3 regions of the Inediibacterium massiliense genome follow, and region 2 is predicted to be linked to each of the others. Evidence: riboswitches for the same ligand, from Rfam matches in the RefSeq annotation. Region 2 holds a riboswitch; each other region holds the start of a gene.
What was found. Region 2 has a riboswitch for cobalamin ahead of BN2409_RS01245 (DUF2162 domain-containing protein). Riboswitches for the same ligand answer to the same signal wherever they lie in the genome.

Region 1: another riboswitch for cobalamin. It lies ahead of BN2409_RS03400 (DUF2292 domain-containing protein); the one in region 2 lies ahead of BN2409_RS01245 (DUF2162 domain-containing protein).
Region 3: another riboswitch for cobalamin. It lies ahead of BN2409_RS03490 (Ig-like domain-containing protein); the one in region 2 lies ahead of BN2409_RS01245 (DUF2162 domain-containing protein).

What each region holds. Positions count from the first base shown of each region.
Region 1 is NZ_LN876585.1:102,973-114,014, reverse strand. Features, by position in the region: gene BN2409_RS03415 (S-layer homology domain-containing protein) at 1-2,533, opposite strand, end outside; gene BN2409_RS03410 (prenyltransferase/squalene oxidase repeat-containing protein) at 2,594-7,468, opposite strand; gene BN2409_RS03405 (hypothetical protein) at 7,515-7,994, opposite strand; gene BN2409_RS03400 (DUF2292 domain-containing protein) at 8,385-8,537, opposite strand; cobalamin riboswitch at 8,691-8,865, opposite strand; gene BN2409_RS03395 (S-layer homology domain-containing protein) at 8,917-10,527, opposite strand; gene BN2409_RS03390 (VWA domain-containing protein) at 10,539-11,042, opposite strand, start outside.
Region 2 is NZ_LN876583.1:184,847-195,888, forward strand. Features, by position in the region: gene BN2409_RS01220 (DUF2325 domain-containing protein) at 1-7, opposite strand, end outside; gene BN2409_RS01225 (M20 family metallopeptidase) at 463-1,626, shown strand; gene BN2409_RS01230 (cobaltochelatase subunit CobN) at 1,657-6,297, opposite strand; gene BN2409_RS01235 (DUF2149 domain-containing protein) at 6,311-6,634, opposite strand; gene BN2409_RS01240 (MotA/TolQ/ExbB proton channel family protein) at 6,612-7,295, opposite strand; gene BN2409_RS01245 (DUF2162 domain-containing protein) at 7,310-7,981, opposite strand; cobalamin riboswitch at 8,109-8,286, opposite strand; gene BN2409_RS01250 (LysR family transcriptional regulator) at 8,378-9,247, opposite strand; gene BN2409_RS01255 (sensor histidine kinase) at 9,249-10,679, opposite strand; gene BN2409_RS01260 (response regulator) at 10,676-11,042, opposite strand, start outside.
Region 3 is NZ_LN876585.1:165,185-176,226, forward strand. Features, by position in the region: gene BN2409_RS03485 (S-layer homology domain-containing protein) at 1-1,108, shown strand, start outside; cobalamin riboswitch at 1,283-1,472, shown strand; gene BN2409_RS03490 (Ig-like domain-containing protein) at 1,607-6,343, shown strand; gene BN2409_RS03495 (C1 family peptidase) at 6,357-7,958, shown strand; gene BN2409_RS03500 (S-layer homology domain-containing protein) at 7,973-11,042, shown strand, end outside.

The sequences.
Region 1 (11,042 bases), on a different contig from region 2:
TTTCCATTCCAATTTCTCTCATATCTTTAATGAAAGTATCTGGAAGGCTAGTTTCTATTTCTTTTTGATTCATTTTAGGTATTTGAAGAGTTAATTTTTTCTCTAGAGATTTAGATATTTCAATATGATTATTAGATAATTTACCTTTCATGTCTTTTGTAATTTGTACAATATCTTTTGCAAGAGTATTTATCTCATTTTTATTGAGTTCTAAAATTACCTTATCTCCCTCAACTTTTAATTGTTCTTTTTTAATTTCTTTGATTCCTGCTTTTTGAACTGCTTTTTCTGCTGCCTTAATTGCATGTTTTTTGATTTCTGTTCCTTGATCTTGTCCTATATTTTTAATTAATTTTCCTGCTATATCTATCATATCTACTGCAACTTTACTTATTTCTTTTGCATCATTGATTTGATCCATTGCCTCTAATGTATTATTCATATCCTTTACTGCTACTTTGCTTGCTTCTTTTTTATCTTCAACCTTTGTTAATTTTTCTGATGATAAGGTAATCATTTTCAAAACTTCATTACTTTTGTTTGCTACATCTTTTGCTGCATTTTCTGTATTTATTTTTTCTAGGGCTTTTCCAATAATATTTGAAACATCCTTTGCATCCTTGATTAAATGATTTGCATCTTTTTCTGATTTTATTTCTTTTGATGTTTTTTCTAATTTATTGGTTGCATCCTTTACTGCATTTGTAACATCTTTTTCAGTTGCATTTTTGTCATTAACTACATTTTGTTCTTTATTATATTCTGGATTGTCTACTTTAATAGGACCTCCTCCGCCCCCTCTAGTGCTTCCAGTTTGTGCTTTCCCTGATACGGTTATTTCTATAGGTATGGGTCTTACAATATCTACATATCCTTCCTTATCTACTTTTTCTGCTCCTATTGTATAAGTTCCTGGTTTGTCAAATTTAATAATCCCTTTTCCATTTTGATCTGTAGTCACAATTTTTCCATCCATTTCATATGGCTTATGATTTACATATATTTTTGCACCCTCTATCAGTTTTTGATAAGTAGGTCCTCTTTTATTTTTATCTTTTAATATGGTTATTTCTCCATCTAATGTCAATGCAACTTCTTCACCTGGTGCTATAGTGGTTTTATCTGCAGATATTTTTGTAAACCATGTAAGGAATCCATTCACCCCAAAGAAAATTTCTATTTTATCTCCATCTTTTAATTTATAATTCTCTACTCCATAATCTGGAAGCCACCCATTTACTCTATACATCCATCCAGATGAATGTTTGTATTTAAATTCTTTGTCTTTCCCAATTCTAGAAATATAGCATGACCATCCATAATCCTCAAAATTATAATCATCTATGTTTTTATTTTTTAATGCTTGTACAAAAGCATGGGCTACTGTAGGCCCTGAAAATCTTTCTTTTGGCCAACCATTAGATGGTGTGGCAGTCGGATGAGTTGATTTTGTTAAATATGGATCTAAATCAAATACTCCAACTTCTAAATTGTCATCATATAATACTATCTTTTCATATCCTTCTATGCGAATAGATACATTTACTTTCTTATTTTCATCTATATTTCCTTGTGATTCTTTTACTACTACTTCTAACTCTTTGCTAAAATCTGAAACATTTCCTAAGGAGTCTATTGCTTTTATTTTATATTTATAATTTTGTTTTGGTTCAATCTTTGTATCTACATATGTATCATTATTAGAATGTCCGATGAGCTTATTGTCTCTATAAATTTCATATATTTTTATTTCTGATGAGTCTTTTGCAAAAAGACTTAAAGATACTCTTTTCCCATTATTTTCTTTTAATTGTAATTCTACATCTTTAGGACTTTCTGTATCTTCAAAAACCCCATATATGCCATCTGTATTGATTTGAGCTGAAACCACATTATTTATTTTATTGCTATTTATGTACTTCCATCTTTTATCACTTACATCATAAGCATATAATGACACTTTATCTTTATTTGCACTATCTGTGGAAATCCCAATTTCAAATATTTTATCTAGGCTTATGCCTTTAAATTTTAATTCTACTGTTTTTCCTGCTTTTTTAAGTCCATTACTAACACTAATATTTTTTTCATTAATTTGAACTCTTGAATTCTCTTGAATATCTGAATTTTTTAAATTCAAATAAATTCCATCTTGGAAAAATAAAATTGAATCATTAGAAGGCTTTACTTCTTCTCCAAATTGATATTCTTTTTCTCCCTTTGTAGCAAAAGAAAATTCCTGTACTTCTCCTTCAATTTTAACTTTCCCTGTATATAATTTTCCTCCATCTACTGTAATAGTAAAACTATATTTACCATGTATATCTGTAAAATTTTGATATTCATAAACAGATTGATCTCGATCATAAACAGTCAATGTTGCTGGCTTTTGTGTATAATCAGAAGTTCCTTGAATTGTAACTTTAGATTTTCCTAAATATTCAATATCTACATTATTTGCATAAGAAGGTATTATAAATGATAATAATAAAACAAATATGAGTAATAAATTTAGCTTTTTATTTAACTTCATGATCCCACATCCTTTCTATATTTAGATTCTCTGCCCATTGTTATGGGCAGAGAAAATGAATCAACTTACCTTTAATGTTATTGGATGTGCTTTTAATGGATTTTGTCCTTCTAAGCTATCCCATAAAAATACTTTCACTGTATAGTTTTTTCCCTCTGGTACAGAGTACTCTTTATAGATTACTTTATTTTCTTTTACTTGTATTTTGTCTCTTACTTTTTCACTTCTCACCATTCTATTTTCTTCATCATAGGTTCCTATAATCAATAATACATCTTGTTCTTTGTCTCCTAAATTTTCAACATAAATCTTGCTTATTTTTTGATCATTTTGATCTAATCCCATAATTAATCCTTTTGCATCTGCAAGCTTTTCTCCAAAATAATATATGGATGCTTTTCCTTCCTTTGAATTTTTTCCCATTTTTACAAATTTATCATAAGCAAGTAAGGCTTGATATGCTTGTTCCGTTGCCATTCCTGTGTTTCCAACTTCTCCAGCACCTGGTTGAATATGAAGGAATGTTCCATCTTCTTGAGCAAAGCTTAATAATGCATCTATTAAAGTATTGCCTTTCTTTGTAAATTTTTCATTTGTTGGATCAATTCCATTTGCACAAAGTCCTATAATAGTTTGTGAAACACTTTCACTATTATCTTCTGAACCCCAAGAATCAAATCCTCCATTGTCTATTCTTTGTACTTTTGATAACCAATTTGTAGCCTTCTCTACTGCATCTTTTACATCTTGTCGATTGTGATAAGGCGCTAAACTAATAAGTGTCATAGATGTAATATCTACATCGCTATTTCCACTCATGTATAAATCCCATCCACCATCGCTATTTTGTTTTTTAAGTACATAGTCCACTAATTTTTCTCTTGTATAAGTAGCCGTATTAGGAACAAAATATCTGTTTGTATCCATGGCAATCAATGCATAAATCACACCATTTAACCCTTGAAAATAAATTTCTCCTTGTTCATCATAATTATAGATTTTATCAATTAAATTATATCCACCTACATTTCTTGCATCTCCACCTGCTGCGGAAACTCCTAGAGCCATTCTTTCGTAATCTGTTACTTTATCAGAAGTACAATTATTTTCTTTTGCCCATTTAGCAACTTCTTCTAAATAGTCTTTTTGAACAGCCTTTCCTGCATTGGCAATACCTACAACCTTCCAGTCAGAACTATATGTTCCATGATCTTTTAAATATGCGCCTGTTTTTTTAATTGCTTCTCTTACTTTAATAATATATTGATCATTTATATCTACTTCTACATATTCTATTATAAGTGTTTTTGTAGATATATTTCCTTTTGAATCCTTTGCTGTAATTTCTATGATATTGTCTCCATCAATTAAATTTGCTACATAGTTTCCTTCTTCTTTTGTTTGTATTTCTTTCTCATTTACTTTCACTACTGGAGTTACTTTTCCTTCTCTTGCATCATTTGCAATAACAGAAAATTCAACTTCTTGATCATTGTATACAAAACCATCTTCTATACCTCGTACATATATTTCTGGAGGTATAATATCCGGTTCGTTACCTGCTACATAGAATACTGGTGTTCTATATATAGATCCTCCAAACCCACATTCTATCATATAGTATCCACTTCTTACATTCTCAAGAATCTTGTAATCCATATGAAGTTTTCCATCTGAATCCAACTTAGCCTTTACTTTATATGGTTGGAATGCATAAACTTCAGGTAAACCTTGGTCCGTATAAAATTCTCTAGGTGCTTTGTGATAATAATCCATATCACAATTGTATAAAATTAAGTCTGTTTCATTTTCTGCATAATCTTTCATTTCAAATAGAACTTCTAAATTATTTCCTGCATCTACTCTATATTTGTTTAATTTGATTTTATTTAAATTATCTTTTGTATTAACAATTGTATATTCTACTGTAGAGCTATTTCCTGCTTGGTCTTTAGTTGTAATGACTATTTTATTTGTTCCTTCAACAAGGTCTAATCTGTATCTGCAGTATGCTACTGGCTCTATTCTTTCAACCTTTTCTCCATTTAACATAACAGTTACATCTACATTTCCATCTGTTAAATCGTAAGCCGTAGCTTTCATAATAATATAATTACTATGTACTTCACATTCATCACCAGGTTTAAGATCTCCTATGTCTCTAAATGCAGTTTTTATTACTGGTGGAATTGTATCTGTTTCTTGATTTACTTTGAAATTTATATTTGCATTAGATTGATCCTCTTTAAAATAAAAGTTTATCCAATACTCTCCAGGCTCTATCTCTTTTAATATAGTTAATTTCTCTACTGCTTTTCCATTTACAAGCTTTCCTTCCTTAGTCATCTGCTTACTGCCTTCACCAGGCTTTTGACCATCTTTGCCTGGAGTCCAATAATATCCTCCACCTAATTTTTCTATTCCTAGTATATATTCTGCGTCTTTTAAATTATCAAATTTCGTACCTATATATATAGTTATTTCTTGATCCTTATTTTCATCATTATTATCTTTTTTGATGATTTCTCTTGTTTCTGTAAATACTACTGTTCCAGAGCCATTGTATAAAACTTTTTTGCTTATTTTTCCTTTTCTACCTTGTTCATCTGTTGCTTCTACCATTACTTCTTTTATTTCATTGATTCCAGCCTCATTTTCTGGATCTTTATGAAATGTAATCATATAAGACCCATCTTCTTGCTTTTCTATTTCTTCTATTGGATTTGTATTTTCTGTTGGAGTAGGGATTCCACCTCCAAGTGTCATTCCATTTTTTACAAAGACTTTTGGTTCTAAAAGATTTCCTTCTTTATCTTTTGCATCAATTGTTATAGATATAGTTTCTTGATTATAAACAACTTGATAATCTTCTATTCCTTTTACACTTATTTTAGGTAAATCTTCAGGATTTTGTAGATCTACTTTCTTATATGTAATATGAATTGTCTCATGAGCTTTATTTCCTTTATCGTCTTTTGCATATAATTCAATAATATTTGCTCCTTCTTTTAAAGAAGCTGTATATTGATTATTTTTTTCTTGTATTTCTATTTCATTTACTTTTACAATCTTATCTTCTATCTTTTCATCTCTTCCATTTTTAGCAAAAACCATAAAGCTTATTTCTTTTTCTGTTACTTCTTGATGATCTTTTAATCCATTTACTATAATTTTTATTTTATCGTTCTCTGGATTTGCATAGTTAACAAAATATTGTTTGGATGCTTTATTTTCTGATTGATCTGCGGCTTCTATAGTTATTATATTGTTTCCTTCTATCAATGTAGCTTTGTATGTATATATCCCATTTTTTTCACTGACTAATTCAATTTTTGTTTGATTGCTTGTTGCTGTTACTTTTGGCTCAACGATTCCATCCACATCATCTTCTGCTAAAACTGTAAAGGTTATTTCTTCTGTTTTTACTGTCTCATTGTCTATCCCTTTTATAGTTAACTTTGGTGGGATCTTATCCACTCCTGCAGCAATAAACTGAATTGGTGTTTTAGCAAGAACCACACTGTCAGTACCTACCCCTTTTACTAACCCAATATAATAATCTTCTCCTACATTACAACGTTTTGCAACACTTGATTTTTTCGATAAATCTATAATTGTTTCATTGTCAAAATATCTAAAAGTTCCTTTTCCTTCGCTATCAAAATCTACTCTAGTAAGATTTAGGTGAGTCCTACCATCACTAAATAATATATATATATATACATCACCTTCATTATAATTTTTATATTCTTGAGCTTTTACATTTACTTCTAGTTTCCCATCTAAGGCTACTACTTTTTGATTTATCGATATAGTAGCTTCTTCTGATTTTGTTTCGCTTACTATCACTGGTATTTCTATTTCTTGCGTATCGCATCTCACTATATTTATGTTTATTGTATATTCTCCAGTTTCTATATCTTCAGGTATTTTAAATGTACAGCTACCGTTTCCTTTTTCATCTGTATCCTCTGATTTTCCTCCACCTAAACCCTTAATCATTTTTCCATCTTTATACAAGTTTACTTGATAATCATATTGTGGCCAAGGTTGAGGAGTTACTGATTTCCAATTTGCTATATGTACATCTACCCTCACACTTTCTCCTAGTGCTACTTCTGCTTTGTCTAATTCTGCTGTACTTTTATCTTCTGGTTCTTCTTCTTTTACTGTGAATTTTTCACTTGCAATGACTTCCCAATCATATCTATCTGCTATTCCTAAATAATGTACTCCTGGATTTAATTGGGATGTTTCATCAAATTTTATTTTGTTGCTTTCCCCTTTATAAGTAAATCTTCCATTTCCTTCACTATCAAAGTTTATTCCTGCATATTGTACTGGTCTATTACGTTCCTTTACTATTTCATTATTTTCATCTACTAAGTATAAATTGTAGCTACTTGAATTTGCACATTCTGCTGCTTTTATTTTTAACATTAATTCTCCACCTGGATATATTTCTGATGGATTGATTTCTATAGTTGCTTTTTCTGATGATTTTACTGTTGCTTCTTTTTTCTCTGTTATTGATTCTGTTTTTTGAACTTCTTTTACTTTTATTGCTTCTTCTTTTTTATTTTCTTGTACTGGTTCTTTTTCTTCTAATTGCAGTAATTTTTCTTCTGATTCTAGTATTTCTTCTACTTCTGTTTTTTCTTGTATTATTTCTATTTCTTCTTGTTCTTCTTTATTTTCTTCTACCTTTACTTCTTCATCTGTTACACTTTCATCTTTTATTTCTTCATCTTTTATTTCTTCTTGATTATTTACAATTGTTTCTGTAGCTTCTTCATTTTGTTCATCATCTTGCACTACTTGATCTTCTTCTTGTGCATAGGACGGCATAAAGCTCATACATTCAAAGCCTGCAGTAGTAAATACCATAGCAAAAACTATTAAGTATGATAATAGTTTTTTAAATTGTTGCTTCATAATATCCTTCCTTTCAATTTTACTGTAAATAATAGTTCTAGTATGCTTATTTTACTGTAAGCAATGCTTTTGCAATTACTCCTTCATCATCTATTTTTGATCTATCTCCTATACCTAAATAGTATTTCCCTGGTTGCAATGTATAGTATCCAGCTGATTCACCAAAGTTTAATTTGTTTGTTAATGGATCCCATGGAGCTCCTACTGACAATAGTCCATTTCCATCTTTGTCAAACTTTACTCCTGCAAATTGTACTGGTCTATTTCCTTGTTTTATAATATCTCCCTCTTCATTTAATAGATAAAGATTAAATGCACTTGAATTTGCATATTTTGGTGCTTTTATTGTCAACTCTACCTCTTCATCTGGATATATTTCTGGCGGATTGATTTCTATTGTTGCTTCTACTGTACTTTTATTACCTTGTGCACTTGCCACTCCACTGAAATTAAAGCTATAACCTGCAAATACCATAGTAAATACAGCTAAAAAACATACTATCTTTTTAAAATTTTTTGTACACATAATACCCTTCCTTTCATTATTAAAATTTAATCTCTATAGAAATCTCATCTTCTATATCACAACTTCATCACCCCAATTTTCATAAAATTTATATAAAATCTTAAAAAGATTTTATATACAAAAAAGGCATCACTATTTTTAAGTGATGCCTCCAGTTTTCTGGTCAGCTTTTACTTAGATACTACAAAAACCCACTTTCTTTGGGTAGGTTTCTACAAAATATGTCATATTTATTCTATATTTTGTATAGCGCCTTTTCTTGTAAGTATCACTGAATATTCAGACAGTTATTTTGACTTGTGAATCATTCCTTTTCATGTCCTATAGAAGAACCTAAATATATAATGTATAAAGCTGTAAAAACCTGTACTAAAATATAGAATAATTCTATTATAGTTTTATAGATCTCTTTACTTCTTCAATTCTTATAGGATATCCATCTTGTATAATTACCTTTACTTCTCCATATCCAATTTTTCTGATTAATTCAATTAACTTTTTTTCCTTAGCATTTATACTCATCATCATATCATTTTGACTCATCTTAACTCCCTCCTATTTATATATTTTAAAATAGGAGGATCAAGCGGGTCTTAATTTAAAAATCTCTATCTTCATTATCAGATAGAGATTTACACCATAGATAATATTTTTCAATATTCTATACATGTGTGTATTTCTCCTTTCTTCGGAAGGATCTCTACAAAATATTAGGCAGGTCTCCTGACTTGTGAATCATAGCTTTTCTTTCCCTTCCCAGTTTCCCAGTGGTATATGAAATATAGCTCCTCACTTACAGTGGCCGGACCGTTTAGGATTTTCACCTAATTCCCTATTAATCTTCAATTCAACCTAATATTTTACATTTTTTTATAATATTCCCTTATATTTTAATAGTATAGCATTTATTATTTTTGTCAATCTATTTATTCTTTATTTTTGATAAACTCCATGATATTTGTGCTCTATTTACAGGTTCATTTTCTTTAAACCCTTCATATAGTAATCCTTGATCCTTTGCTATTTTTACATAAGGATAAGACCAGCTTTGTCCATTTGCATCTATATTTTTTACTTCTCCTTCTAAACCTTTGGCTTTTACCAAGATAACTGCAAGTTGTTCTCCTGTAATACTTTCAGTTGAAGCAAAAGTATTTTCTCCTGTTCCTTTGATGTATCCTTTTTGATCACAAAGTCCAATAGCTTTGCTTGCCCAATGATTTTCATCTACATCTATAAATTTAATAGATCCTGTATAATTTTCTTTTTCTTTCTTTAAATTTAAAGTATTGATTAATAAAGTAGCAGCTTCTGCTCTTGTAACATTCTTTTTAGGTTTAAATGTTCCATCTTCATATCCTGATAATACATAATTATAAACTAAATCCATAATTTCTTTAAAAGCAAAATCTGAATCCTTTAAATCAGAAAATAAATTTTTTTCAGCAGTAGATCTATATTTTTCATGAAGCAAGTCATAAGCGGCTTTTTTATTATATGCATCAGCCAAACCATATAAAGCTTGTTCTGTAGACATGCCATTACTATAAACTGGTAAATCTTCTTCCTCTAGTACATGTACAAAGCTTCCATCTTTGATTTGAAATGTTAAAAGAGCACTTACAGGATTTCCTCCAGATTTTTTCGTCCACTCGGGTCCCATAGGATCTTGTCCTAATAAAGTTATGGCTTGAATTGCCCATGCACAACTTTCTGGATTTACTGTTCCCCAAGACTCAAATCCTCCATTATCTAATTGTTTATTATGTAAAAAATCTAATGCTTTTTTTACATGAGGATTTTTTTCATCTTCTCCTAATATAGCAAATGCCATAAGTGCTCCTGCAGTCATATCTACATCTGATTCCACCAATTTATAATCCTCTGGATCATCAAATTTTTTTACATCAAAGGTAAATCCCCCATCTAAATTTTGTTGTCCTTCTAACCAAGAAAGACATTTGTCTCTATTGGGAATAGGCTCTCCTGCACAATGCATTGCAATAATTCCAAAGATATGAGCATTGACTAAATCTTCTCCTACAGGCTTTCCTGTTTCATTATCCATTACACTATCTGCAAAATGTCCATTTGGAAGCATAGTATTTTTTTCAATTTCTACTAAATTTTTTCCTCCAAAATTTCTTGGTTCTTTTCCAGAAGCACATACAGCAATAATCGTTCTTTGAAAATCTGTATTCACTCCTGATCTTAATCCATTTTCACAATATCCTGGCTCTAACTTTGCTGCTTTTACTTCTTGTTCTCTAAAGTAAGGTCCATTTTTACCATCTACTGTCCACTTAGGTCCTGCTACATCTTCTCCAAATCCAAATAATCCTAATGCAGGCCAATCTAATATTCCTTCATATTTTCTATCTTTGTATGTATCATGATAGTACTTAATAGTCTTTTGAGCAGCATTGTATACATCATCTCTACTCACTTTACTTGCTGCATCTGCATCAAACATAAATACATTAAAAATCATTAAAAAACTTAATAAAAACAATAATCCTCTACACTTTTTCATAAAAACCCTCCTTATCTTTTTCGAATCCATATATCTCCTATAAATGCCAAAATGGCAACAGGAAGCAATATAAAATCTAATGCTAAATACCCTTTGTTTTTATTTTTTATAGGAAGTGAAAATAAATGGGTATCTTCATTGACATATTCTTCATCTGTAGAAAGTTTTAAAACATCTAATTTATTTTGTACCATACGATCCTCTGGAGAATAATCTATTTTTATTCTTCTTGTATTTTGTTCTATGACTTTACCATTTTCTCTTTGTTTAATCGTTAATGCATATTCTCCTACCTCTGAAAGGGATATCTTTTTATAAAATTTGCCTGCCCCCATTCCATCAAAGAATATATTTTCTTTCTCATTAGGCCCTTGTAATACCCCTTCTATTTTTTGATGATCTCCTTTTTTTCCTGTTTCTACAAATATTTCTACATCCCCATTTTCTATATTTGTTTCTATTTTCATAGAGCTATTTTGTTCTCCTAGTGTATAGTTGATAATTTTAGACCACAT
Region 2 (11,042 bases):
CAGTCACTTTTCCACTCTCCTTATTGATATTGATTATCATTATTATATACTAATGATAATTTTATGTCAATTCATATTTTATGGAAAATTTCTCATTGAAATTGAAGATGAATTTGTAGACAAAGTCATAAAAAACGTCACTCAATTTTTAAATTTGGAAAATATATAGAAACGATCGAAAATAGCATTACAAACTCGCTATGCTCAAACAGTGTAATGCTAAGCATTTTCTCACTTATTCTATATTTTCACAAATTCTCAATAATGGTTCCTAATTTTTATGACTTTGCTAAAATATAGTTTGTTAACAGTCTAACTTCCATTGAAACAGAAATTTTTAAGGAAAATATTTATAATGTTATAATATATTGTAAATAAAATGATAGATTATGTTATAATCAATGAAAAGACATAATTGTGAATAATTATGCAACTAAAAATAAAATGCTTGGAGGGATTCATATGATAAGTAAAGTAAATCAATTTACAAAAGAAGTAAAGGATGAGCTTATTTATTTAAGTGAGTACATAAGAAACAATCCAGAGCTAGGATATGAAGAACACAAAGCATGCAAAGCACATGTAGACCTATTAAAAAAACATGGCTTTGATGTAGTAGAAAATTATTTAGGAATATCTACTGCTTTTCGTGCAGAATTTGATAGTAAAAAAGAGGGTAGAGCAATAGCTTATCTTGCTGAATATGATGCTTTGCCTGGTATCGGCCATGGATGTGGTCATAATCTTTTAGGAACTACTAGTACAGGAGCAGGAATTGTACTTAGTAAAATGATAAAAGAAATCGGTGGAAAAGTAGTAGTATTTGGAACTCCTGCCGAAGAGACAAATGGTGCAAAGGTAGATATGGCTAATGCAAAAGCTTTCGATCCTATTCATGTAGCTATGATGGCTCATCCTGCTGATTTTCATTATAAAAGTGGCAGTTCTTTAGCTATGGAAGCTATTGAATTTACCTTTAAAGGCAAAACAGCTCATGCAGCTGCTTCTCCTGACAAAGGAATCAATGCATTAGATGCATGCATCAATACTTTTAACAATATTAATGCTTTAAGAGAACATATAAAAAGTGATGCAAGAGTTCATGGAATTATTAAAGAAGGTGGAAAAGCCGCTAATATCGTTCCAGACCTTGCCGTTGCTCAATTTTATGTTCGCGCTACTACCAAAACTTATTTAAAAGAGCTTATCGAAAAAGTAAAAAACTGTGCTAGAGGAGCATCTTTAGCTGCAGGTACTACTCTAGAAATTAGAAATTATGAAGCAAGCTACGACAACTTAGTAACTAATGAAGCTTTATCTAAAGCTTATACCAAAAGATTACAAGAAGTAGGTGTAACAGATATTCATGAACCTAAAGACAGCTATGGTTCATTAGATGCAGGAAATGTCAGTCATATATGCCCTACAATTCATCCATATTTTGGTATTTGCGAAACTGAGACTCCTGGTCACACTATAGAGCTTCAAGAAGCTACCAGTAAGCTTCTAGCTTTTAATAATATGGAGCAAACAATTGATGCTTTAGTTTTAACAGCAATAGATATTATCACAAATGATGATTTATATGAAAAAATCAAATTAGAATTTGACACTACACAAAAATAAACCGCCAAAGGGCGGTTTATTTTTATCCTATTAATATTTTTTTCTTCTAAAATATCCTCTTCCTATTAAAGCTACAAACCCTGCTCCTATGAGAATAGCAGGAAGTGCAACTCCATTACTTCCTCCATTTTTTGTTTCTTTTTTAGATTCTTTTTTCTCTATTTCATAAGCCTTGCCCGCAGTCTCCTGTCCTTTTTGTGCTTCTTTTTGTTGTTCTTGTTGCGGCTTCTCAGTTGATTTCTCTGATTTGTTTCCTACACTGCTTTTTGATGATTGTTGTGTTTCTTGATCTGTATTTTCTTTTACGGATCCCTTTTGGACAGATGTAGCTTCTTGTTTTACATTTTCTGTAGATGCTACAATATTTTTTTGTGCTGACTCTACATTTGTATTTTGTTGTATTTTGTTATCTACTTGATTTTGTGATTCTTTCGGTTCTTGTAATTTTTCTTGAGGATTCATTTCTTGTTTTGTTTCTTCTTTTTTTGGTTCTTCTTGTTTTACTTCCTCTTGTTTTATTTCTTCTTGTTTTGTTTTATTTTTACTAGAAGATGATGATGATTGTTGTTGCTGATTTTTAGAAGTATCCATTTTTATATCTTGATTTGTTGCATCTTTAAATATACTTTGGAATTTTTTCATTGTATCTTGATCTAGTGTAGAAAAACTTGCTGCAAGTTCATTGACCTTTACATTTCCACAAGTATGATGACAACATACTACTCCATATTCTACTGCATTGTTGATATAAATATCAGCAATTTTTTTCATTGTTTCTTCATCAGCTTTCCACATATCTCTTCTTGCAGCTTCCATTTGCCATCCTATAATAGATTGAATCACATAAGGATCTAACTCAGCTCTTACTTTATCATCTAATATAATAGTATCTACTACACTTTTCCATCCCCAATCATCAATTGCATCTAAAGTCGCATCCATTAAAAACATATTCCCTATCTGTTTTCCTATTTCTGCACTTCCTGCATAGCCTTCCTTTAACATTCCTTCAATCCATTTTGGATTTAAAATTCTTGTTCTTAATTCTGTAGAGATAAATTCAGATAAACTTTGCACTTTAGGATCTCCTGCTTTTCTTGTATTGATAATAAATGTTTTGATATCTTTTCCAGACGCAGCTTTGGCAGCTAGTCTTAATCCTCCTAAATATTGCGCCACATCATCATTGTCTAAAGTTCCCCATAAAGAATCTCTTATTTGAGTTACTGTATCTACATTTTTAAGAGCCTCTTTAAATATATCCTTTGCTTCTTTTCCATAAGCATCTTTTCCATAAATATAAGACATACGATTCATATAAGTGTCTACTAAATCATCTTGTGTTTCCCAAGCACTCGTAGTTTCTCCCAAAGTAGATACCCCTGTTCCATAGGTTCCTGGTGCATCTCCAAAAATTCTAGCTCCTGCTAATAATTCTGCTTCTTTTTCACTTACTCCTTTTTCTTTTAGTTGATTTAAAATTTGATCATAGTGTTTTTTAACATGATTTTGGTCATTACTTTCCTCTAATTTTGCTACTTCTCTAAAAGCTTGATCTAAAACTTCTATTGTATTTGAAAAAGTATCTCTAAATAATCCTGATATACTTACTACTACATCTACACGAGGTCTTCCCAATTCTTCTATAGGAGTAACTTTCACAGAGCTTACATTTCCTTTTTTATCCCATACAGGCTCTGTTCCTATCATTCTTAAAATCATTCCAACACTTTCTCCATTTGTTCTCATAGTTTCAATGGCCCATAATACAACACCTACTGAATCAGGATATTTCCCTGTTTCTTGTTTATATCTTTCTAAAAGATCATCAGCTGCTTTTTTTCCTGTTTCCCATGCTGCTTTATCAGGAATTTGTCTAGGATCAAAAGTTGCAAAATTGATTCCTGTAGGCATAGCATCTGGAACTCTTATAGGATCTTTAGATAAACCAGGCTCAATATATTCTCCATTCAATGCACGAATTAAATTGATAATTTCTTGACTTGCCATTCCTAAATTTTTCTCTATATTTTCTCTATCACTTTCTCTACTTGGATCATATGCAATGATAGAATCCACCATTTGATCAAACAAATCTCCCTTTGGTGATTCTCCTAATGTATGAAGTCCATAAGGCATCAGCTCTGTTGCTAGATCTTCTAAATATTCATGAAGATCCTCTGCTGCTTCGTAAAAGTTTGTTTCAAGATTGATATTGATTTCTTGATCAATATGATTATTTTTTACCATCTCTATAATTTGTTTTTGAAGCTCTAAAGCTCTTGCTTCATTATTATTTTTCATTTCATCTAAATAACTTACTACTAAATTTTGAAGTTGAACCAACTCTCCATAAAGCTCTGGTTGAACCATAGGAGGAGTCAAATGATCAATAATCACTGCATATCCTCTTCTTTTTGCTTGTGTTCCCTCTCCTGGATTGTTCATAATATAAGGGTTAATATTGATCATATTTCCAATTAATTGATCTGGCCAATCCTTTTCTCCTAATCCTACACTTTTCCCTGGCAACCATTCTAATGTACCATGAGTTCCTAAGTGAATCACTGCATCTGCTTTAAAGTCATTTTGAAGCCAAAAGTAAAAAGCAATATATTGATGTGTTGGAGGAAGCTCTGGCGAATGGGCAATTTTGTTTGGATCATCTCCCCATCCCCTCATTGGTTGAGGTCCTACAAATACATTTCCCATCTTCATTCCTGGAATAATCATCTTTCCATCTACAACCATTACATTTCCTGGAGCTGGTCCCCACTCTTTTTCTACTTGATCTTTTAAGGCTTGAGGAAGCTTTTCATACCATTTCATATACTCATCTACAGGGATTGTTAAAACATCTTCCTCTAATAGCTTTTCCATTTCTCCTGGTGCCCAACTACCTACGTTTCTTCCTTGTCTTTGAATCATCTCTTCTAAACTTTTTGCATCTGTATTTTGATCAATTGTATATCCATCTTCCTTTAATGCCCCTAACACATTAGATGCACTTTCTATTACATTTAAATAAGATGCTTTGATTCCATCTTTTCCTCCATCATGATTGTAATAAACCAAAGCTACTTTTTTATCTTCATTTTTTTTATTTCTTAAATTTGCCCAAGAAATGGCACGTCCACTAAGTCTTTCTATATTATAATCAACAGGTATTTGCTTTTTAATCGCTGCTCCTGTAATAGGATCTTTTTCTACTTCTTTTTTGCCTCCCATAAAAATAGGTTCAATTCTTCCATCTAGTTCAGGAAGTACTACTTGCCAATATAATTCTTTAGAAATACCAGCAGGATTTTTCTCCCAATCCTCTAAATCACTGCTGTATACAGGTGTAATCACTGGTATATTTAAATCTTTAAAAATTTCTACTGCTTTTTCAGGTTTTCCACTAATAAAATTAAATCCCATTGCTGCTATATATACATCTATATTTGGTTTATGCTCTTCCATATAAAACGTATTGATTAATTCTTCTCTTTTAGCATCTGTAAGGGTAAATATAACGTTGGCATTATTTTCTTCTAATTCTTTTAATAAAGCTTTATGCATCTCTATATCTTCATTTTTAAAATAACTATTGTAAGTACTTACTCCAATCCATGGTCCATCTTTTTCATGATTGCTTGTTTGATACCAAGTCTTATATGCTTTTAAATCCTCAAATATTCCTGGCATAGATGGCTCTGTTGTAATACTTTGTTTTATTTTTTCAATCAATGCGGCATCGGCAGTTCCATTGAGTTGATTCATAATCGCATCATATAAATCATCTGCTGTCACACCATTTTGATTTTTTAATGATCTATAAGCTGCATCTATGATCATAGCTGTTTTTTGTGGATCATCCTTATCATAAACAGAATTTGTTACAGTCTTTAAAAAGTTATCTGAGTTTTCAAAGGAAAAAATCATATCTTTCCAATTCTTTTCATAAACTGCATCTACTACACTTTCTTTTATCATTCCATTTAGCAAAGAAATATTTTCTGCATTTTCAGATCCATATACAGTATTTTGTACTGTATGATGAATATCATTTGTAATCATTCCCATATTTTGTGGATCATTTTGAAAAACTTCTTGAATAGTTTTATAAAAATGATCTACATCAAATGAAATATTTTCTGCATCTGGGTGATAAATGAACCGCTCCGGCATAGTTACTGTTTTGATAGATTCATTTACTTCCATTCCTCCTAGCTTTCCTAAGAAAAGAAGGAGTCTTTTCATATTCTTTACTCCACCCTTTACAAAATAATCTTTTAATTCTTCATCTTTAGTATAATCTAACGAAGGATAATCTTTGCTAAAATCACTACTTCTTGTAATGTAAATATGGCAAGACTGTGGAGCATCTTTAATCATAGGTCCTAAATTATCAATTCCTTGGGAACCTACCATCTCCAATAGTACAATATTTGTATCCTTTAACTCATCTTTTACTTTTTCTATATCTACATCTTTACTAAAAATCTTTAAATCTAGTGGATACTTATCTTTAATTTCTCCATAAGCTTGAGCAATAGGCGCCACATTAGTATCACTTACAAAAATCAAAACTTTTGTAGTCCCTTGTGCATTTGCAAAAGACATATTCATTCCTAAAATCATAGTAAATAAGATCATAAAGATCATAAAAGATTGATAATACCTTTTCATTTTCTTCCCACCTTTATTTTTTTACTTCTCCTTCAATCAAAATCAATTTTCCTGTTTTAGGATCTTGAAATACAGTTCCCATTTCATTAAATCCTTCTCCTGAGCCCTCTTCAAAATCAGGAACTTCTTTTAATTCTTTTCCTTTATCCACCTCCATAATTTGTTGAAGTCTTTGTTGCATTTTTTGTCTTTCTTCTGGTGTCTTTTCCTTAAAAATAACACTTTGAAGGTTCCAAGAAACAACTAAAGCTACCATAAGTCCACAACAAAATACCATCATTACATCCATCAGATTGGCCATACCTGCTAGTGGATCAGTTTCCTCCTCTTCTAACATTCTTCTTTTCTGTCTCCTGATCAATTTCTTCCCCTCCATCAATAAGTTCTAATAACACTTCCATGCGATTTAAATCCTTTTGATACCATCTTTTTCTTACTTTGGATATAATAGATGCTAATGCACCAGCGGCTACTCCTACTACAGTAGTATCAAAGGCAATAATCATAGATTCAGAAAGTCCTGCCACATCCCCTTGTCCAAGCTGCCCAAGTCCCGGTCCTAATGGTATCAATGTTCCCATCAGTCCCAATACAGGACCAAGCTTTGTAATTAAATCTGTTTTGTCTAATATTTTTTTTATTCTAGATTCTTCTTGATCCAAAATATCTATAGCCAACGCTTTTTTAGAGCTTACATCTATATCCTTTTTTTCAATATAATCAAGCAATACATTTTTTTGTCTTTTAGGCAATCCGCTTTTTTCTACTACTTGACATAAATTATTCTTTTTCCAAACTTCATCTTGTACCTGGCAAAATACTTCCATTAACTCATTTTTTTTGTTTTCTTTTCGTTTTTGCCACTCAGCAATAAAATTACCAAACTCCATAAAAATAAATAAAACCATCAAAAGCAAAAAAACGATTACAGGTATTAAAAAGCTTTGAGCAATGGCATGTAATATAGTAGTTAGTGACTTAGAACCTACAATGTTCAACTTTGTATCCTCCTTTAATTTTTTATTTTATATTGAATGAATCCAATACTAGTTACCCCAGTCATTCCAACAAATACTGCTTTTAATATTTTTAATGAATCCACTTTAATTGGAGAAAAACCCATTTTTGCAGCACTTACATAATTAGGAATAAACAATCCTAAAAGCAATGTAAAAATTCCAAAGAAAATCAATATGCTATTGAATATACTTGATGGATTTATATTGAGACAATCTATCATCCACTTCATTCCAAACCCAACTAAAAGTATAAATACAAAAAACAAAATAGCTGTAATCATTTCTAGTAGATGATCTGTTCTTTTTAACTGTCCTTTTGTAAGCATGACACTAATAGACATGGCCAACAGACAAAAAGGACAAGGTAGATAAGCAAGTATTTTATGACCCATACTTTCCTTTTGTGAAGATGAATGATGAAGTCCTAAATAAATTAAAAATACAGACAGCATCATAGAACCCACAAAGGTATAACGATCAATAAAATGAGCAATATATTTCATATGGCTGGTTAGAAAAATACTTAAAAAATACAAAACCAATGAAAATAAAAAGCTAATCAAAGCCATATACCTTTTATTTGTAGAAGATACTCCTAAAATCATTCCTGTTTTTACGCTCAATACAAATAAAGCAAACATCATAGTAAAAATTGCAGTCCACAATCATATCACCTCCTTTTTGTTGGAAATTTCTAATAAAAAAACCTCTCAAAAAGAGAGGTTACACACAAAATAATATGAACTTTTTAAAGTCATTTCTATGTACACCCCCCTATGACCCGTAGGATTTATGTGCTCGTCATAACAGGCAGGTCTTCTGGCTTATGGTCATTATCTTTTGCCTTCCTTCCCAGTTTCCTAGTGGATATAAGCTAAGACTACCATTTTACAGCGGCGGGACCGCGCAGGATTTTCACCTGCTTCCCTTTTCATCTATATTTCTATAGACACCTATCGACATATATTGATTTTGTACGACTACATTATAGCATATGCCATTGTATTTTTCCATAAATAATTAAAAAAAATATAATTTTCCATTTTATATAAAATGAAAAATCATATTTTTTTAGCAAATTGAATAAAATCTTCTATAAAAGAATTTTTCTCATTTTTTCTCCAAATAAAATAAAAAGCTCTTTTCATCATAAATTCTTTCATCTCTATAACCTTTAGACTTCCTTCTTTTACTTCTTCTTTGATAGCTTCTCTTGATAAAAATGTATACCCAAGATTCCATTTCACTAAAGACTTAATGGCTGTAATATCTCCTATTTCCATAAAAATATTGTAATCATATCCTTTTTCCTTTAAATCATTTTCTATAATAGCTCTTGTTCCTGACCCTTTTTCTCTAATGATTAAATTTTCTTTTAATAAATCCTCTATCTTTATTTCTCTTTTTTTACATAAGGGATGATCACTTGAAAATACAGGAACCAACTCATCTTCTTTAAACAAAATAGAATCATATTTCTCTTTTTTAAAATTCCCTTCCACTAATGTAAGATCAAATTTTCCTTCATCCAATCTATTTAATATATGCTCTGTATTCGATACCTCTAAAATTACTTCATGATTTGGAAAACTTATTTTGTATTTTCCTAATAAATCTGGAATAATATAAGACCCTATTGTTTTTGTAGCTCCTAATCTATATCTTTTGATAATACTACTTTGATTGTTTAAAGTTCGAATAAATTTTCTTTCCATAGTCAATATTTGATCAATATGTTCATATAAAAGCTTACCTTCTTCTGTTAAAAATATCTGTCTCCCATTCCTTTGAATGAGAGTTACTCCATACAGATCTTCTAAATACTTTATATGTTGAGTAACTGCTGGCTGGGTAATATTTAACTTTTGTGCGGTCTTTGTATAGCTTTTTAGCTTTGCCAATGTATAAAAAGTAATTTGTCTAGTACACATGCTATTGATCTCCTTTTTTGATCTCAAACCAAAATTCAACTCCATCTTTCTTATTCTCTACTCCAAAAGAACTTTTATGGAGCTTTAAAATTCCTTTTACGATAGAAAGTCCTAATCCCGTTCCTCCTAACTCTCTCGTCCTTGCTTTATCTATTTTATAAAAACTATCCCATATTTTATCCATTTCTTCTTTGGGAATAAAATCTCCTGTATTATATATTCCAATTCTTATAGTCTCCTTCTTTTCTTCAAGAGAAATGACTAGCTTTCTTTCCTTTCCTATATGATGAATTCCATTGTTTATAAAATTTAAAATCACTTGTTCTAACTTATATGGATCTCCTATTGCAATCCAGCTATTTCCATTTTTTTGAATCTGCCCTTTTATATTCTTCTCCATGAATACATAATTGTATTTTTGATAAATCTTTTGTATCAGTTCTTCTATAGAAAAAGGTTCTACTTGTAATTTTATATTTTCCGAATCTAGTTTAGAAAGTTCCAACAAATCCTTTACTAGTTGATCCATTTGATCTGTCTCATCTATAATCACATGGCAATAAAATTTTTTACTTTTTTCATCTTGTACTATATTTTCTAAAAGCCCCTCTGCATATCCTTTAATGAGTGCAATAGGACTTTTCAATTCATGGGAAACATTTGCAATAAATTCTTTTCTTAACTCTTCCATTCTTTTTCTTTTTTCTATATCTTTTTTTAATTGTTCATTTGAAATATTTAATGCTTTTATAGTTTCATTCAATTGATGAGATAAAGAATTCATAGTATTTCCAAGTTGTCCTATTTCATCTTTTCTGTTTCCTTCATATTTTGTATCAAATTTTAACTTTGCCAAATCCTTTGCTACTTCATTTAAAGCTACAATAGGCTTTGTAAATTTCTTTGCATACCAAAATGCCATAAAAGTCCCAAGCATTAAAGAGAATATACCTATATAAATATAAAATTCTTTTGCAACCATCACACTTTCCTGTATAGATGCAATAGAGCTTTGCAAAATAATGATTTTATCATCTATGGGAGCTGCAAATACTAAAAATTTGACCTTCCATTTAGGATGTTCAAAGGTTTCCATTACTTTTTCTCCCTGCAAAACCCTTTTGAATACTTCTTGACTTAACATAACTCCCATCTTTCCTTTTCCATGCCCATAAAATGAATCATTAGAAGATATAATGACAACATTTCCTCCTAAAACATTTTCTATTTTTCCTATAGTATCATTCAAATTTTGTGGATTTTCTTTATATGTATTTTCAATTTCTTTTTCATATTGAATTAAATTTTCTTTTTTTCTTTGCAAATAATATTCTTCAATATATTTTGTATGAAAAATCCATGATATGGTCACAATCATCAAAATAAATATCATAATTCCTACGAATAGCTTCATACCTATGGAATTTCTCATTTCTTCACCTCAAATCGGTAGCCCACTCCTCGAACAGTTTGAATCCAACTATTTTTTTCCTTTAACTTCATTCTCAATCTCTTGATATGTGTATCTACAGTTCTTAAATCCCCATAATAATCATATCCCCATACTTGATCTAACAATTGTTCTCTTGAGAGAGCTTTTCCTTCATATTTTGCTAAAAAGTAAAGGAGTTCATATTCCTTTGGCGTTATATCTATTTCTTTTTCATTGATAAACACTTTGTGGGCACTATGATCAATCTTCATATCTCTTATCTGTATCAATTCTTCTTCTTTTTGTATTCTTTTTAAGAGAGCTTTTATTCTAGCTAATAATATTTTTAAAGAAAATGGCTTT
Region 3 (11,042 bases), on a different contig from region 2:
TAAGGATATAGAAAATACAGTAAAAATCTTAGAAGAAAAATGTAATAAAAATCATATAGAAGCTAAGAATATAGAAGGCAAGATGATTCTTCAAATGCCAAATATAAATAAACAAGAAGTAGAAACCATTTTACCAGCTAATACAATAAAAATAGCAAAAGAAAACAATATAGAAAAAGTTCTTGTGAAAACAGAAAAAGCAGTGTTTACCCTTACACAAAATACATTTGAGGAAGTAAAAGACAATATTATATTGAATGTAAAGGAAATAGAAAAAAATACATTGTATTCTTTTATACCTAAAGAAAGTACAGTAGTAGATTTGACAGTTTATTTAGGGGAAAAACCGATTAAAGAATTTAAAGAAAAAATAAAAGTAGCTATTTTATACAATGGAGAAGTTAAAAAAGAAGAAGTAGTGCAAGTATTTTATCTAAAGGATAAGGAAACTATAGAAAACATGGGTGGTCAATATGATCAAGATACAAAGATGGTTACCTTTGAAACAAGTCATTTTAGCAAATATTTTGCTCAAAAAGTAGAAAAAGAAGAAATAAAAATAGGATTTCATGATTTAAAAGATTATGAATGGGCAAAGGAAGCTATAGAAGAAATGGCTCAAAAAGGTATCATCAATGGAAGAAGTAAAGAGCTATTTGACCCGAGTGCATCTATTACAAGAGCAGAATTTGCAACTTTAATTACAAAAATGCTTCAATTAGATACAGAAGATACAAAATTAAGCTTTACAGATGTAAAAGAAAATCAATGGTATGCTCCATATGTAAAAGCTGCTTACAAAAATGGACTCATTAGTGGAAGAAGCAAAACTATATTTGATCCAAATGGAAAAATTACAAGAGAAGAAATGGCAACAATTATTGGAAAGGTACTGACTCAAAAAGGAAAAGAAAAAGCAAGTATAAATGAATTAGAAAGATTTATTGATCAAGCAAATATAGCTTCTTGGGCAAATGAGAATGCAGCATTATGTGTAAAAGAATCTATTATTAGTGGAATGCCAGATGGTACTTTTATGCCAAAAGAAAATGCAAACAGAGCACAAGCAGCTGTTATGCTTTACAAATTATATAAATCCATACAATAAAACAAAAAACGCTAGCATATGCTGGCATTTTTGTTTTTATATATCTATAGTCATAAAATAAGAAATTTTCAAATAAAATATCCAGTATTGAAAAAATATGAGAAATAATATAAAATATTACATGTCTGAATTCGACATATTAATACTTTTTTAGTAATAATTATAATTTAAACTACATAGTATTTTAATTTAGGTTCTTCTTTTGAGAAGATAAAAAGGGAATTAGGTGAAAATCCTAAGCGGTCCAGCCACTGTAAGTGGGGAGCAATTCTTTGACATACCACTGAAATATATTTTATTTTGGGAAGGGAAAGGAAAGCGTTAATCCACAAGCCAGGAGACCTATCTAAATTTTTTAGCATACTTCCTTCTAGGGTTAAGGAAAGTGCAAGGTATATAAATGTTTATGAAGATATTTATAAAAAATCCTTGACTTTCTTTGAAAGTCAAGGATTTTTGTATAATTAAACAAAATAGGTATAGAAAGGAGCATTTAAGATGAATAAACGAGTAATGAGTGTTTTATTGATGATTGTTTTATTATGTAGTGGAATACCCTTTGATTTTGTATATGGACAAACAGATCATGAAGAAGATATGTTCATAGAAGATCAAGAAAGTAAAATTGAACAAAAAGAAATAGGGGCAGGAGAAAGTATAAAAGAAATTGATAACCAATCCAAATATGAAAAGCATATAGCTTTTAGAAGTGAACCAAAAAAAACAGAAATAAAAGTAGGAGAAACAATAAGCTTATATGCAATGGTAGTAGATGATGAAGGAAATGAAGATACGTACTGGGATGATTTAGATGGAGATGTACCAAGTTATACAAAATATAGCTGGAGCAGTGAAGATGAAAAGATAGCGATAGCCAAGGGAGAACAATGGGAGGAAGATACAGGAAATATAACGGGAATCAGTGCTGGAAAAGTAAAAATAAAAATAGAAAGCAAAGACTGTAAAAATTGTGAGGCAAAGGAAATAGAAATTACAGTAATTGATGACAGACCTAAATATGAAAGACACATAGCATTTAGAAGTAAGCCAAAAAAAACAGAAATAAAAGTAGGAGAAACAATAAGCTTATATGCAATGGTAGTAGATGATGAAGGAAATGAAGATACGTACTGGGATGATTTAGATGGAGATGTACCAAGTTATACAAAATATAGCTGGAGCAGTGAAGATGAAAAAATAGCAACAGCCAAGGCAGGCCAATGGGAGGAAGATACAGGAAATATAACGGGAATCAGTGTTGGAAAAGTAAAAATAAAAATAGAAAGCAAAGACTGTAAAAATTGTGAGCCAAAGGAAATAGAAATTACAGTAGTAGAGGATGAACCTATTCAAGAAGTTGGAGAGATAGATCATATAAATATTTCTTTAGATCAAGATATAAAAGAAATAGAATGTGGAAGAAATATTAAAGTAAATGTTATAGCTAAAGATAAAAATAAAAAAGAAATAAAAAATCCACAAATAAAATGGAGTATAGAACCTGTAGATATTGTAACAATAGATGAACAGTATATAATACATACCCTAAAAGAGGGAGATGTAAGCATTAAGGCTGTGACTCAAAGTACAGATAAAGAAATGATAGAAAGCAATAGTATTACATTGGAAGTTACAAAATCAAAAACAAGAGAAGAAAAGATTCAAGAAGCTATAGAGGAGCTTACAATACGATATAAAAATCCAACCTTTTATGGATCCGAATATACTTTAAGCAAATATGTAGGAGAATTGGCATTATCACTAAGATATTCAGGTATGGATATAGAGGAAATTAACAATACAAAAAGGATATTTCCAACAGATGCAGGAACATATGACCTTTTAAATACTTCAAAAAATATTATGACTCTTATTGCAGTGAATGAAGATCCCAAAAAAGAGATAGAAAAAATACTTGATGATTCATTTGTCTTTTATGAAGATATAGATGAAAACAAAGAAGATAAACTTGTTTATGCTATTATTGCTTTAGACATGACTAATGCAAAATATGATTCAGAAAAAGCTGTAAAAGCTTTAATACATAAAATAAAAAAAGATGATAATGGAAATTTCTATTTTGAAAGATATGAAAATCCAGATATGGAGTTAACAGCAAAAGCAATGATTGCATTTTCAAAACATAAAGATATAGATGGTGCGGTAGATGCCATTAATGGTATAAAAAAGTTTTTCAAAAGTGCACAAAGTGAATCGGGATTAATAAAAGAAGAAACTTCCTTTTCAAATCAAGAAAGCTGTTTGATTACAAGTGCAGTGATTCAGGGAATCATAGCAATAGGAGAGAGTCCTTTAGACGAATATTGGAGGATACAAGATCAGTATAAAAATCAAAATAATTTAGTAGATGCAATGCTTATGTGTAGAGATGGACAAAGATTTAAAAGTTCATTTAATGGAAGCGTAGCAGATATTCAAACAAATGCAGCTATGGGGGCTTTGGTAGATCTAAAGGCACAGGCTTCTATGTATCATAATATTAAATATGTAAAAGAAGGAGCTCCTTCTAGAATAGAAATAAAAAGTAACGAGTCGGTTGTATTAACAGAAGGAGATCAATTACAAATCAAAGCTATTGTATATGATGAACAAAATTATCAAATAAAAAATCCAGTTGTTTTATGGGAAAGCAGTGATTTAACAAAAGCAACAGTAGAAAATGGAGTCATAAGAGCTTTAGCAGAAGGAACTGTAAAAATAAAGGCGTATTTAGAAAATAATAAAGAAATATCAGATGAAATTATAATTCAGATCCAATCAGGAATATCTGATGAAGTTTTAAAACAAAGAGTTAAAGAGGAAATAGAATTTTTAAAAGGTTATTATAAAGAATATAATCAGTATGAATTTTTAGCAGCTCCAGCAGCGATAACAGCAGGAATGGACAAAGAAATGATTCAAAAGAAGATATATAGATATTCAAGACCTACGGCTCTTCAATATGCAAGAATGATTATTGCGGTTAGGGGAAGTGGGCAAGATCCTAGAAAAGATGAATTTAAAAAAGATACATTTAAGAATTATGTAGACCTATTAAGGGCACATCAAATCAAAGATGGTGAAAATAAGGGACAGTTCATTATTAATGAATCTATGGATTCTAAAAACATTGAAACACTAGCTTGTTGTATTATGGCGCTAGATATGGTAGATGCAGATTACAATAAAGAAGAAGCTGTAAAAGCATTGTTATGTTTAATGAATGTATCTAATAAAGAGAATGTTTCAGGATATGAAGAAATAAAATCAGAGGCGTTGGCTTTAACGGCATTGGCAAAGCATAAGGATATAGGTGGGGTTGAGGAAAAAATAAATGAGTGGATAGAGTATATCAAAAAACAACAAAATGAAGATGGTGGATTTGATGCAAATGGAGGATATTTTAAAAATAGTCCAATCACAACAGGAACTGTGATCCAAGGGTTAATTGCTAATGGTATCAATCCCCTTTATGATAAAGTATGGATGAAAAATAAAAAAACAATGTTAGATAGTATGTTAAAAAGTAAGTTTGTATCTCCTACAGGAGATTTAAAAAATTCAGGATTTTGTCAAGGAGAAGGATTAGATTTTAAAAATGAGAAAGCTACTTATAATGCTTTTGCAGCATTAGTGGATATGTATGAAAATAAATCTATGTTTGAAATTCATTCTATCAAATATGATGAAAGTATTCAGCCAAAAGATGTGGCTACCGTTTCTATATTAAAACCAAAGAATGATAAAATTTTGATAGGACAAGAGCTCAAGCTACAATTAGTTGCTTTTGACGATCAATATAATTGGATAGAGAATCCTTCTATTGTATGGTCCTCTTCTGATGAAGATATAGCCAGTGTAAAAAATGGGGTAGTTAATGGAAAAAAAACAGGAAATGTAACCATTACGGCCACTGTAGAAGGTACAACTATAAAAAATGAGATGCATTTAAGTGTAGAAGATTTGGAAATAAAAAATGTAAAAATACAATGTAATAAAAATAAAATAAGAAAAGATGATGTTATTTTATTAAGTGCAAATTCCTTTGATAAAATAGGCAATGAAATAAAAGGAGTAAAATGTATTTGGTCTGTAGATAATGAAAATGTTGCAAACATATATGAAGAAGAAGGAAAAATATATCTTAAGGCTTTATCTACAGGAAAAGTAGTGATAAAAGCTGTTTTAGAGGAAAATAAAAATGTTTGTGAGTCTATTTCGATAGATATTATCAATAAAAAATCAGCTCAGGTAAAGGTCAGAGTAGAAGGACTAAAAGATATCATCGTACCAGAAATTGAATTAGAAATAGATAATTTTGATATGGCTTTATATGGAAATGGAAACTCTGTTTTAAAAGAAGCTCCAACAGCTATGAATGCTCTTATAAAAGCTCTAAAGAGTAAAGATATAGATTGTACGGATAAAAATAAATTTGATGCAGGAATGGATCTATCTATTTTATCAAATATCAATGGATTAAAAGAAGGACAAGAAGGACCTAATAGTGGATGGATGTATTATATCAATAATCAATATGTAAATGACTATTTTGTAAATACAACCATAAAGGATGGAGATTCTATATGTGTATTTTATGTGAAGGATTATCAAAAACAATCTTATTCTTATTTTGATAAAACACAAGTTGTTGTTCAACCTAATGAAGAATTTACTTTGAATTTAAAGACATATATAAGTACAGATATGACAAATCGTGAAAAAACAAATGTAAAAAATGCTCAAATTCTAGTCAATCAAAAGCCTTATATGATCAATGGAGAAAATATAACAACAGATCATCTTGGAAATGCTACATTAAGATTTGATAAAGAAGGAGAATATATGATTGGTGCAGTTTATGAGGATGAAAGCTTAAATATTGTTGCAGCTTATTGTAAAGTAAAAGTTACAAATGATGTAAAAAATAATAAATTAGAATGGAGTTTATTAAATCAAGAGGATTTTCATTGTGGAGAAGAAGTAAAACTAAGAATGAAAGTAAAGAATAAAGGAATACAATCTAGCAATATGATTTGTGTCATTCAATTAATAGATGAAAACAATAAAGTATTAAAGGGAAGTAGTATAGAAAAAGAATTATTAGATGGAGAAGAAACGATTTTATCTCCTGGATTTGCTATTCCTGATTGTGGAGAATATAAAATAAAAGTATTTTTGACAGATGAAAAAATAGACCTATCCAAACCAGTAAAAGTGATAAGTATCAACTAAAGGGGAGAAAAATATGATAAGAAAAAATAGGAAGATACTGATTGTAATTGCATGTAGCTGTATTTTTACACTGACTGCTCAACTAGGTATTTCTTACGGAGATACAGCTTTGCCTAAAAAGTATGATTTAAGAGAAGAAAATAGAGTAACAGCAGTAAGGGATCAAGGAAAGGTGAATGGATGCTGGGCTTTTGCAGCCCTCTCTTCCCTAGAATCCAATATGAAGGATAAGAATATAGACATAGATTTTTCAGAAAACCATATGATGACCCATCATGGTTTTGATTTAAAACCTACCGATGGAGGAAATATTTATATGGCTGTAGCTTACCTTGCAAGTTTTAAAGGACCTGTCCTAGAAGAAAAAGATCCGTACTTGGGAACTCCTATTAAAAGAGAAATATATGGAGAAGATGCTCAAATTAAAGATGTAATATTTATCCCTAAAAGAAAGGATTTTAAAGATAACGAAAAAATAAAAAAAGCAATCCACACTTATGGAGCGGTTTATACAAATATAAAATGGGATGATGATTATTATAATAAAGAAAAAAAAGCTTATGGAAGTACTAGCAAATTAAAAGGATATGACCATACAGTAACCATAATAGGATGGGATGATGATTATCCAAAGGAAAATTTTAAAAGCAATGAAATATATGGAGACGGAGCATTTTTATGTAAAAACAGCTGGGGAACAAGCTTTGGAGATGAAGGGTATTTTTATATCTCTTATTATGATTTTAATATAGGAGATACTGAAAACGCAGTTTTTGTAGGAAGAGAAAAACAATATGACAATATTTATCAATATGACCCATTAGGACAAACTACAGAATATGGTTTTGGAATGGATACAGCCTGGTTCTCTAATATATTTGAAGCTAAAGCTTCAAATGAAAAATTAAGTGGAGTAAGTTTTTATACTAGAGGAGAAGAATCAGAATATGAAATTTGGATATGCAGAAATTTTGAAGATATCCATTCTTTTTCAACAAAAGAAAAAATCAAAAGTGGAAAAATAGATTCTATGGGTTACCATACGATTTCTATAGACTCTATTGAACTTTCTAAAAATGAGAAATTCGCAGTGATTGTAAAATTAATAACAAAAGGGAGCAAGGATCCTATAGCCATAGAAAGTCCTAAGGGATTTAAGTCTAGTAAAGCAAGATCAAACCAAGGAGAAAGTTATATTAGTACAGAAGGAAATGATTGGAAAGATATAACTTTCTATGAACCCAATACAAATGTTTGTTTGAAAGCTTTTACCAATGGAGGAGAAAAGGTTCATGTAAAAAGAAATTTATGGATAGAGAAAATAGATTCAATAAGTTTTTCAAATGGAGAGGAAGCTTTCTTAAAATTGAAAATAAAAAATGAAGGAAATCAGTCAGAGAAAGTAGCTTTAATGGTGGGATTATATGATGAAAATAATAAAATGGTAAATCATAGCTATATTAATGAAGAAATAAAACCTAATGAAGAAATAAAATTGTCTTCATCTGTATATGTTCCAGAGAAAGGGAAATATACAGCAAGAGGCTTTGTATGGGATGATTCAGACCATGGTATTTCTTATAATAGAAATCCTATAGAAATAACTATACAATAGAGGAGACTATAAATATGAATAAAAGAAAAATAGGAATGCTTGTATTGTCTTTATGGATGATAGTATCACTTAGTATGACTTCCTTTGGGCAAATTATAATAGAGCAACAAATAAAAGGAGAAAATATAATCATTAGTGGTCATAGTGATTATAAAGATCAACCTATTAGTATTCAAATTAATGATGAGAAGAAAAAAGTTTATTTTGACCAAGTATTAACAGACAAAGATGGAAATTTCAAATTTCAATCTCAAGTAAATACCAACAAATCATATCAAGGATACGTATTAGTAGAAGGAGAAAAAGAAAGTTTTATTTTTCATACAGATAAAGAAGATTCTTCTGTAGAAAAAGAAAAAACAAATGAAGAAAGAATTGAAGAAATTATAAAATCTCTAAGAAAGAAGTATAAAGAAAAAGAAAATTTTACTTTCAGAGAAGCTATAGGATATTGTTATACAAGTGATGATTTAGATCATGATAAAGCAACCATAAAGGAAAAATATAAAGAAAAAACAGAATGTAGATATCCAACTGATTATGCAGGAAATATAATAGGAATTATTGCAAAAGGTTTTGACCCCAAAAAATATGAAGATGGAAAATATGTAGATCTATTGATCAAGGCTCAAAAACCAAATGGAGTATTTGAAATCAATGGAGAAGGAAATCAATCTACTCAATTAGCTTGGAGCATCATATCTCTTGATATGGCCAAGGCACAATATAATGAAGAAGGCGCTATAAAAGCATTAATGAATAGTCAAGACAAGCAAGGAAGTTTTGGAAGTATAGATCATACAAGTATGTGTATGATGGCCCTTCAAAAGCATAAAAATATAAATCAAGTAGAAGATAGAATTATTAAAGCCAAGGAATATTTATTTAATCATAAGAAAAATATTATAGAGCAAGGAAACGTATTTACTTTATCTACAGTCATACAAGGACTTGTTTCCATAGGAGGAAATCCTTTATCTAAGGATTGGACGGTAGAAGGAAAAAATATGTTTGGAGCATTGTTAGATTGTGAAAAAGATGGACACTTTGGAAGTGGTATGGCAAATGAGCAAGCTTTTCTAGCTCTTTCAGATTTATATAAAAAAGAATCCATGTTTACAAAAGTCAACATCAATAATGAAGGATTCGACAATTCATCTGGAAAAGAAGAAAATAATCCAACAGATCAAGGTGGAGGAAATAAATCAAATCAAGAGCAAAAGGTTAATATATCTATAAAAGGATATGATAACAATCCTAATATTTATAAAAAAGAAGTTCAAATCAAAAAAGAAGACACTGTTTTAATCCTTACGAAAAAAATATTAGATGAACAAGGTGTTTCTTATGAAGAGAAGAATGGATATTTTAAAAGAATAGGAAAATATGGAGAAAAAGATAAAGGTCTTAATAGCGGTTGGATGTTCAATGTGAATGGAGATACACCTAATAAGGGAGCAGGAGAATATGTTTTAAAGGCAGGAGATGTAATTGAGTGGTTCTATACCAGTGATTATACAAAAGATTCTAGAAATAAAAATAATTCATCAAAAAAAGAAATAGCAATAGATTCGAAAATTGAAAAAATTAATGATATTTTCAAGGATAAAAATGCAAAAGAAGAAGATATTACAAAATTAATCAAAGAAGCTGTAGAACAATTTAAAGAAAATGAGATTCAAACAGAAAAAGCTGCGCAAGATATGGTGAAATATACAAAAGATTTTTCTAAGTCTATACAAAAGGTTATAGAAAAAGTAAAAAGTGAAGAAGGAGCAAAAACAGTAGTCAAAGAAAATATAAAAATAGTAAATATATTAGGAAAAGCTTCAGAAAAAATATCTAGATCAGAGAATCAAAAAGAAGTCAATCAAGTAGTCAAAGAAAATATAGAAAATACTATTAAGCTTATGGATAAAATAAATGATTCTAAAGAAGTTACTATTTTAGCAGGTGAATTTATAGATGCAAATGGAAAAGTAATTAAAGGAATAGGCAAGGAAAATGCAAAAGATATTATAGAAAATACTCAAAAGCTTATGGAAAAGACTTTGGAAAAAGCAAGTACAAAAAAAATTGAAAAAGCAAATATAGAACAAGAAAAAGCAACTATTGTAGTAGGTGAAAATACTGTAAAGGAATTGGCTAAGGATATAGAAAATACAGTAAAAATCTTAGAAGAAAAATGTAATAAAAATCATATAGAAGCTAAGAATATAGAAGGCAAGATGATTCTTCAAATGCCAAATATAAATAAACAAGAAGTAGAAACCATTTTACCAGCTAATACAATAAAAATAGCAAAAGAAAACAATATAGAAAAAGTTCTTGTGAAAACAGAAAAAGCAGTGTTTACCCTTACACAAAATACATTTGAGGAAGTAAAAGACAATATTATATTGAATGTAAAGGAAATAGAAAAAAATACATTGTATTCTTTTATACCTAAAGAAAGTACAGTAGTAGATTTGACAGTTTATTTAGGGGAAAAACCGATTAAAGAATTTAAAGAAAAAATAAAAGTAGCTATTTTATACAATGGAGAAGTTAAAAAAGAAGAAGTAGTGCAAGTATTTTATCTAAAGGATAAGGAAACTATAGAAAACATGGGTGGTCAATATGATCAAGATACAAAGATGGTTACCTTTGAAACAAGTCATTTTAGCAAATATTTTGCTCAAAAAGTAGAAAAAGAAGAAATAAAAATAGGATTTCATGATTTAAAAGATTATGAATGGGCAAAGGAAGCTATAGAAGAAATGGCTCAAAAAGGTATCATCAATGGAAGAAGTAAAGAGCTATTTGACCCGAGTGCATCTATTACAAGAGCAGAATTTGCAACTTTAATTACAAAAATGCTTCAATTAGATACAGAAGATATAAAATTAAGCTTTACAGATGTAAAAGAAAATCAATGGTATGCTCCATATGTAAAAGCTGCTTACAAAAATGGACTCATTAGTGGAAGAAGCAAAACTATATTTGATCCAAATGGAAAAATTACAAGAGAAGAAATGGCAACAATTATTGGAAAGGTACTGACTCAAAAAGGAAAAGAAAAAGCAAGTATAAATGAATTAGAAA